Regions from separate parts of the Exiguobacterium sp. s143 genome, predicted to be linked through region 1. Evidence: riboswitches for the same ligand, from Rfam matches in the RefSeq annotation. Region 1 holds a riboswitch; the other holds the start of a gene.
What was found. A riboswitch is a leader RNA that binds a small molecule or an ion and turns the genes downstream of it on or off. The one in region 1 is predicted to bind S-adenosylmethionine.
Positions count from the first base shown of each region.

Region 2: it holds a riboswitch for S-adenosylmethionine, as region 1 does, so the genes downstream of both, KNQ03_RS06960 (methionine ABC transporter ATP-binding protein) here and KNQ03_RS13050 (Na+/H+ antiporter NhaC family protein) in region 1, are expected to answer to the same signal.

Region 1 is NZ_JACSMX010000004.1:14,280-18,154, forward strand. Features, by position in the region: gene KNQ03_RS13040 (alpha/beta hydrolase) at 1-606, opposite strand, end outside; gene KNQ03_RS13045 (metal ABC transporter solute-binding protein, Zn/Mn family) at 776-1,789, shown strand; SAM riboswitch class I at 1,859-1,963, shown strand; gene KNQ03_RS13050 (Na+/H+ antiporter NhaC family protein) at 2,045-3,355, shown strand; gene KNQ03_RS13055 (hypothetical protein) at 3,399-3,602, opposite strand; gene KNQ03_RS13060 (aldo/keto reductase) at 3,760-3,875, shown strand, end outside.
Region 2 is NZ_JACSMX010000001.1:1,313,244-1,317,118, reverse strand. Features, by position in the region: gene KNQ03_RS06970 (MetQ/NlpA family ABC transporter substrate-binding protein) at 1-571, opposite strand, end outside; gene KNQ03_RS06965 (methionine ABC transporter permease) at 599-1,264, opposite strand; gene KNQ03_RS06960 (methionine ABC transporter ATP-binding protein) at 1,254-2,267, opposite strand; SAM riboswitch class I at 2,352-2,457, opposite strand; gene KNQ03_RS06955 (aminotransferase class I/II-fold pyridoxal phosphate-dependent enzyme) at 2,520-3,707, opposite strand; gene KNQ03_RS06950 (alpha-glucosidase) at 3,856-3,875, shown strand, end outside.

The sequences.
Region 1 (3,875 bases):
ATTAAACAACAAAAAGTTCGTCGGTGGATATAAAGCGATCACACCACTGATCAATGGCATGTGCCGCTCATCACGCTCACCGACGAAAGCAGATGGGGCAAGTGCCGTCGTCAGCATGAGTGCAGCTCCGGCTGAGTCTCCCCACACCATCATCCTTCCTCTTAGAATGCGAAGATCCTCCGCTTCTTTGTTCAAAAAACATAACGCATCCCGTACATCTTCGAGGTTATCCGGAAAATAACTGCCCTCTTCGAACAAACGATAATCGATACTACAAACAGCAACTCCGAGTTCAAGCAGACGGTCGACGATTGGACTAAAACAGAACATGTCATCGCGCTCTCCACGAACGAATGCACCGCCGTGTGCGTAGATGGCAACTGGAAACGGTCCTTCCCCCGGCGGATAATAGAGATCGAGCTGTAAGGTGCGGTCCCCCACCTGTTTATAAATGAGCGTCCGCGGTGCAAGTTGTTTTTCTGTGAGTGGCAAGGCGGGTTCGGTCCATCGAAGCAATGCACCATAATTGTTCCAGATACTCGCTCCCGCTGCTGCCGTCGTCAATAACGCAGCTCCCCCCATTAGCCATGCAGTTTCACGTTTCACTTGATCACCTCCAAAAGACGTGCCAGTTTCTTCACTTTATTATCCTTCTACCCCGTTTTAAAAGAAGTCGAACGTCTCGGTATTCGTACTTGACGCTTCACCAGCGTTCCGCTATAGTGAGAAAGTCCAAATCGGAATAATTACGTTTTAATAATGGAGGTATCATATAATGAAAAAAATCATTCCTGCTTTAACAGTCGCTTTCGCAAGTGCAAGTGTTCTCGCTGCTTGCGGTTCGAATACCGATTCATCGACTTCAGATAAAACCCAGACAGAAGTCTATGCATCAACGTTCGCGACGGCTGCTATTGCCCGCGAAATCGGAGGGGATCAAGTCAACGTCAAGATGATCGTCCCACCTGGAGCAGACCCCCACTCTTACGAGCCGACGTCAAAACAACTCACCGAGATTGCTAAGGGCGACTTGTTCCTCTTAACCGGTACGACGCTCGAGCCGTATTCGAAAAAAATCCAGGAGAGTCTAAAAGGCACGGATGTCCGCTTCGTCGAGACGAGTAAGGACGTCAACTTGCTAGAATCGGATGCTACACTTCATGCACATGAAGAAGAAGGACATACAGAAGACGAACATGCCCACGAAGAAGAAGGGCACGATGATCATGCAACGGATGAACATGCGCATGAAGAAGAGGGTCATGACCATGGAAAATACGATCCACACGTCTGGCTCGACCCTGTCAACGCAAAAGCAATGGCACGTTCGATCACAAGCGCTTTATCAAAAGAAGCTCCAAAAGACAAAGCAACGTTCGAAAAAAACTTAAAAGCGTTCGATCAGCAAGCTGATGAATTGGACGAACAATTTAAACAAGCCGTCGCTGATGGATCGAAAAAAGAACTTCTCGTTACGCATGCCGCTTATGGTTACCTCGCAGAACGATATGGTTTCACACAACTGCCGATTGCGGGAATTTCTCCTTCCGATGAACCGTCACAAAAGCAACTGGCCGCTTTAGTGAAAGAAGCACGGATGCATGATTTGAAATACGTCGCGTTCGAAGAGACAGTCTCACCGAAGGTTGCACGTGTCATCCAAAAAGAAATCGGAGCTGAATCCGTGACGATTCATAATCTAGAGTCGGTCACGAAAGCGCAACAAAACAGCTCGTATTTCAAGTTGATGGAAGAAAACGTCCAAACATTGAAAAAGGCACTTCAGTAAAGTACAGTTGACACGCGTTACTCAATGCGGTACGGTAAGAAACGTGTTTTACAACAATTGAATGACTTCTTTTTATCGCGAGAAACGGAGGGACTGGCCCAATGATGTTTCGGCAGCGGACGATTTGATTCGTACTGTGCCAAATCCAGCAAGCGAAAGCTTGAGAGATAAGAAGAGCGTCTTTATTTCATAAAGACCTCCTTCTTTCTTGCGAAGGGGTCTTTTTTTGTATCTTTGAGAAACGAGGTGTCAACAATGAATGAAACGATCACGCCTAACAAATGGGCACTGCTTCCCCTCGTCGTATTCCTGGTCCTCTTCATCGGAGCCGGGATCTTCTATGACGACTTTTACAAATTTCCGATCCTTATCGCCGCACTGATCGCTTTGATTTTTGCTGCAATCACGACGAAAGGATCGATCAATCAAACGGTTGAACGAATCGCAACGGGTGCCGGAAATCCCGATATCATGATCATGGTCTTCATCTTCTTACTAGCCGGTACGTTTTCTGGAACAGCAGAAGCAATCGGTGCCATCGATGCGACCGTTAATGCCGCTTTGACGTTCCTACCTCCGTCGCTCCTGATGAGTGGTCTGTTCATCATCGCTGCCTTCATCTCGATGGCAATGGGAACATCGACTGGAACGATTGCTGCACTCGCGCCGATCGCCTTCGGTATTCATGAAGCGACAGGCATCAACGTTGCCATCGCAGCGGCTGCTGTCGTTGGTGGATCGATGTTCGGCGATAACTTGTCGTTCATCTCGGATACGACGATTGCTGCCGTCCGGACCCAAAAAACGAACATGCGCGATAAATTCCGGACGAACTTCATGATCGTTCTACCGGCTGCTATTTTGACGGTCATCCTACTCGCATTCGTTTCTGGTTCTGGTGACGTCGTCGAAGCAAAGGCCTTCGAATTCTATAAGTTGATTCCATATCTCGCTGTCATCGTCCTTGCGATCTTCGGCGTCAATGTCATCCTTGTCCTCATCGGTGGTACGTTACTCACCGGCATCATCGGTATGATTGATGGTAGCTTCGGCTTGAGTGGATTCGTCCTCTCGATGTCCGAAGGCATGTTGGGCATGGCGGAGATCTCCATTTTGACGCTCCTCATGGGTGGTCTCGTCAGCTTGATTACGTTCAACGGTGGAATCGCCTTCTTAAAAGAGACGCTGACACGCAAGATTTCACAGCGTCGTGGTGCCGAATTCAGTATGGCAGCACTCGTTAGCGCAACGAATCTCGCGACTGCAAACAATACGATCTCGATTCTCGTCGCTGGACCACTGGCAGCTGAAATCGCCGATACGTATGAAGTCGATCGAAAAAAATCGGCGAGTATCCTTGATATCTTCTCTTGTGGTATTCAAGGCATCATTCCGTATGGAGCACAACTATTGATCGCAGCAGAATTGACGAAAACGGCTTCACCGGAACTGATTCCGTATCTGTTCTATCCGTTCCTGCTCTTCGTCTGTGGATCAATTGCCATCTTCTTCGGCTTACCACGCATGAAGAAGACAGCGACGAAGCAAGAAAAAATTTCTTCGTAACCATAAAACAGGTCCAATCGCGTCGACGATTGGACCTGTTTTATTATTTATTCTGCTTCGCTTGTCGTTCTAAGATTAAGTAAGCGATTGCCGGAAGCGGGAACTGAACGAGTCCAGCGCCTCCCCACACCCATGGATTACGTCCTGACTTTCGCGCACTAAGAAACAGACCCACTGCCTGCGTTACTAACAAGGCGCCAATGCTAAGCCAAGTACATTTGGATAGCTTTTTATTCTTTTGAGCCATCTTTTCTCCCCCTCTTTTAACACACGATTAAATCTCACGATTCTTTTCTATTTTACCTTATTTCATTCCTCCATGAGCATGGAAACGGACGTCTTCGTTCGTTCATGCTAAACTAAACGAGCAAATCTAAACTACGTTTTATGAGGAGGAGTAACACATGCAATACGCAAAACTTTCAAACGGTATTACGATTCCCCAAATCGGATTCGGTGTCTGGCAAGTAGATGAAGAGACAGAAGCACCTGCTGCTGTCGCTGAAGCATTACGTGTCGG
Region 2 (3,875 bases), on a different contig from region 1:
CGCGTGGCAATTGAGCCGCCTCGAGTGGTTTAATGACGAGTTTCTTCGGATTCTTGACGATATCCTTCTCTGAAACAGTTAGTGGATCGACATCCGGCTTCAGTTCAATCCAGCCTTGTTCCGCAAGTAAGTTCAGTGCCCGTGCTTGGTTCGTCGGATCATTCGGCGTCGCGACTTCAGCACCTGTCTTGACGTCGTCAAGTGTCTTCGCTGTCTTGCTGTATAGTCCCATCGGTGCTGTCGGAACCGTGATGAGTCCTTTTAAATCGAGGTTCTTTTCTTTAGAGAACGTCTTGAGATAGATCGAGTGTTGGAACAAGTTGGCGTCGATGTTCCCGCTACCGAGGGCGATGTTCGGTTGGATGTAATCGCTGAACTCGACGATTTCGACTTTATAGCCTTTCTTTTCGAGTTGCGGCTGGATCGCTTGTTTGACCATGTCGCTATACGGACCGCTCGTCGCACCAATCTTGATCGTCTTGTCTTTTTCGTCAGCACTGCTGTCTCCACATCCCGCGAGAACTCCTGCACCGAGTAAGGCTGTTGCTAAAAAGGCATATCGTTTTTTCATGATTCCACTCTCCCTTTGTATGTATGATTAGCGTTTATCTGTTTTTCGCGCCAGTTGATTGCCAAGTGCTTGAATACTTTGAACGATGACGATGAGCACGACGATCGTCACGATCATAATGAGATTATCGTAGCGATAGTAACCGAAACGGATCGCGAGGTCACCAACACCTCCACCGCCGACGATACCAGCCATCGCTGAGAAGCCTATCAAGCTGATCGTCGTTAATGTGATGCCCTGAATGATGCCAGGGAGTGCTTCCGGTAAGAGGACACTGACGATGATCCGTAATGGTTTCGCCCCACATGCTTCCGCTGCTTCGATTAGACCAGGCGGAATTTCGCGCAGTGACGTCTCAACGAGTCGCGCGAGAAACGGAATCGCTGCGACACTGAGACTGACGGATGCTGCCGTCGGACCAATCGTATTGTCGAGTAAGAACTTCGTTAACGGAATGAGGGCAACAAGCAAGATGATGAACGGTAGCGACCGGACGATGTTGACGACGAAGTCAAGGACACGGCGGACGGCAAGGTTTTGAAAAAATAATCCCCGGTCGGTGACGAACAAGAGAATCCCGAGCGGAATCCCGACGACCAATGCAAAGGCAAGTGAAATTCCTACCATCCACGCCGTCTCGCCGAGTGCCTTCAAGAGCTCAGGTAACATCGTTTGAATACGATCAAGCCACATCCTGAATCACCTCGAGTGCATGAAGTTCCGTCGCGAGCCAGTCGAGGGCAGGAGCGATTTGGTCGGATGATCCCGTCAAGCTGACAATCAGGACACCGAAGGCGACGTCTTGAATGTAGTCGACCTTGCCGTGCAAGATGCTGACTGAGATATCGTAACGGCGGATTGCTTCTGATAACGTACTCTCACCGGTCTTCTCGCCCGTGAACTGCAAGCGGATGATCTTGCCTGGAGTTGCCTGTAAGATGCGTTCCGGCAATTCGATTTGTAGTGCCGTATCGACGTAATGTTGCGTCACTGGATGCTTGGCTTGACTGAACAGGTCATAGGTTGAGGCGACTTCAACGACTTCACCTTGCGACATGACCGCGACGCGATGGCAAATCTGTTTGACGACATCAATCTCATGCGTGATGAGGACGATCGTCAATCCGAGTCGTTCATTCAAATCCTTCAGCAGTTCAAGGATCTGTAGTGTCGTAACGGGGTCAAGAGCTGATGTCGCTTCGTCACATAACAAGACGGTCGGATCGTTCGCGAGTGCCCGGGCAATCCCGACGCGCTGTTTCTGCCCACCGCTTAATTGGCTCGGGAAGTTCGTCTCAAATCCTTCAAGTCCGACGAGCGAGACGAGTTCGCGAATTCGCTCCGGGAAGTCTGCTCGTTTGACTCCAGCAGCCTTGAGCGCAAAAGCGATGTTATCCGCGACGTTGCGCGACTGGATCAATTGGAAATGCTGAAAGATCATTCCTGTCCGTAAGCGAAGTTGACGCAAATCTGCTTTTGACATTCCGCCAAGCGAGACACCGTCGACCTTGACGGTTCCCTGTGTCGGATGCTCGAGTCCGTTGATTAGGCGAAGTAACGTACTCTTACCGGCACCGGACTCACCGATGATCCCGAAGATTTCTCCTTTTTGGATCGTCAAATCGACATCCCGTAATGCAAAAATCGGGGTCCGATCTCGAACGAACCGTTTTGTAATGTGTTTGAATTCAATCATCCGCTCATCTCCTCATACAAAAAAAGTCGCTTTTTCCTAGTAGCGGAGCAACCAGAAAAAAGCGACGAAAGTGTAAGATTTCGTAACTTATCTCTCAGAATGAAAATCATTCTGTAGGATGTGGCACCGTTCCTTACAGGTGGTTGCCGGACGTCGTTGGGCCTAATCCCTCGGTCGCTCTCGATAAGTAGTTATGCTGTTGGGATTTACTTTAACGGAAATGATTCCCATCTGTCAAATGTTTTTTCAGAATTATTCCGCAACAGGTGTCCGGAACAGGTTGAGCGTTCCGATTCGATCGACGGCTTCTTCGAGACGTTCGACGTCAGCAATCAAGCTAATCCGGACGTAGCCTTCACCGTATTCGCCGAAGAATGATCCAGGGGTCACGGCGACGTGTGCTTCGTCAAGCAGGTGATCGGTGAAGCTTTGGGACGTGTAACCTTCTGGAACAGGAAGCCAGACGAAGAAGGAACCGCCCGGGCGTGGTCCACTCCAACCAATCGCATCGAGTTTTGCGAACAACGCATCGCGTCGCGTTTCATACAAGCTACTTAACTCGCGGACGCACGTTTGGTCACTCGTGAGGGCAACGGTCGCCGCATGCTGAATCGGTGTGAAGGCACTGACGTAGAGATGTTCTTGGTATGTTTCGATGCTTGAGATGACGGACGGATTTCCGATCGCGAAGGCAATCCGGAAGCCGGACATGTTGAAGCGTTTTGAGAGTGAGAATAGCTCGATCCCGACGTCTTTTGCCCCTTCCGTCTGCAGGAAGCTTCGCGTCGGACCATCGAAACTGATGCCGCCGTATGCTAAGTCATGGACGACACAGATATCATGGGCATCGGCGAAAGCGACTGTCTGTTCGAAGGCTTCTGCCGTCGCGGTCGCACCCGTCGGATTACTCGGGTAGTTGAGGAACAACATCCGGGCACGCTCGACGTCCGTCGTATCAAGTAAGTCGTAATCCGGTAAGAAGTTATTTTTCTCAAGTAACGGAAGCGTAATCGGGAATGCGCCAGCAAGTGCTGCGCCAGACAGGTAATCCGGGTATCCTGGATCCGGAACGATGACACCTTCTCCAGGGTTGACGATCGTCTGCGGTAAGGCGACGATGCCGGCTTTACTGCCGAGGAGAATTGCGACTTCCGTTGCCGGATCGATTGTGACACCGAACTCAGTCGCATAAAAGCGCGCGACGGCTTGCTTTAGAAAATCATGTCCACGAAACGGTGGATATTGAAGGTTCGTTGGCTCGTCGATGGCTTGTTTTAAGGCATCGAGAATATGTACAGGCGTCGTCTGGTCGGGTGTTCCTTGACCAAGTGTGATGACATCGTGTCCGGCAGCTTTCACAGCACCGATTCGGTTCGCGAGTTCAGCGAAGACAGGAGCAGGAAGCCGATCAATGGCGATGGATGGAGCGAAATGTTTCATGGATGAATGCCTCCTTCGTGGTATTGTCGTCAAGGATAACGAATATTCAGTCAAAAGAAAAGAACTTTTTCGAAATTCAAAAAAATTGTCGGATAAACAGGTACAGATAAGTGGAGCGGGAATAAAGAGTAGGGAGAGGAGTGGGAAGATGAAGCGAGCTAACTGGAA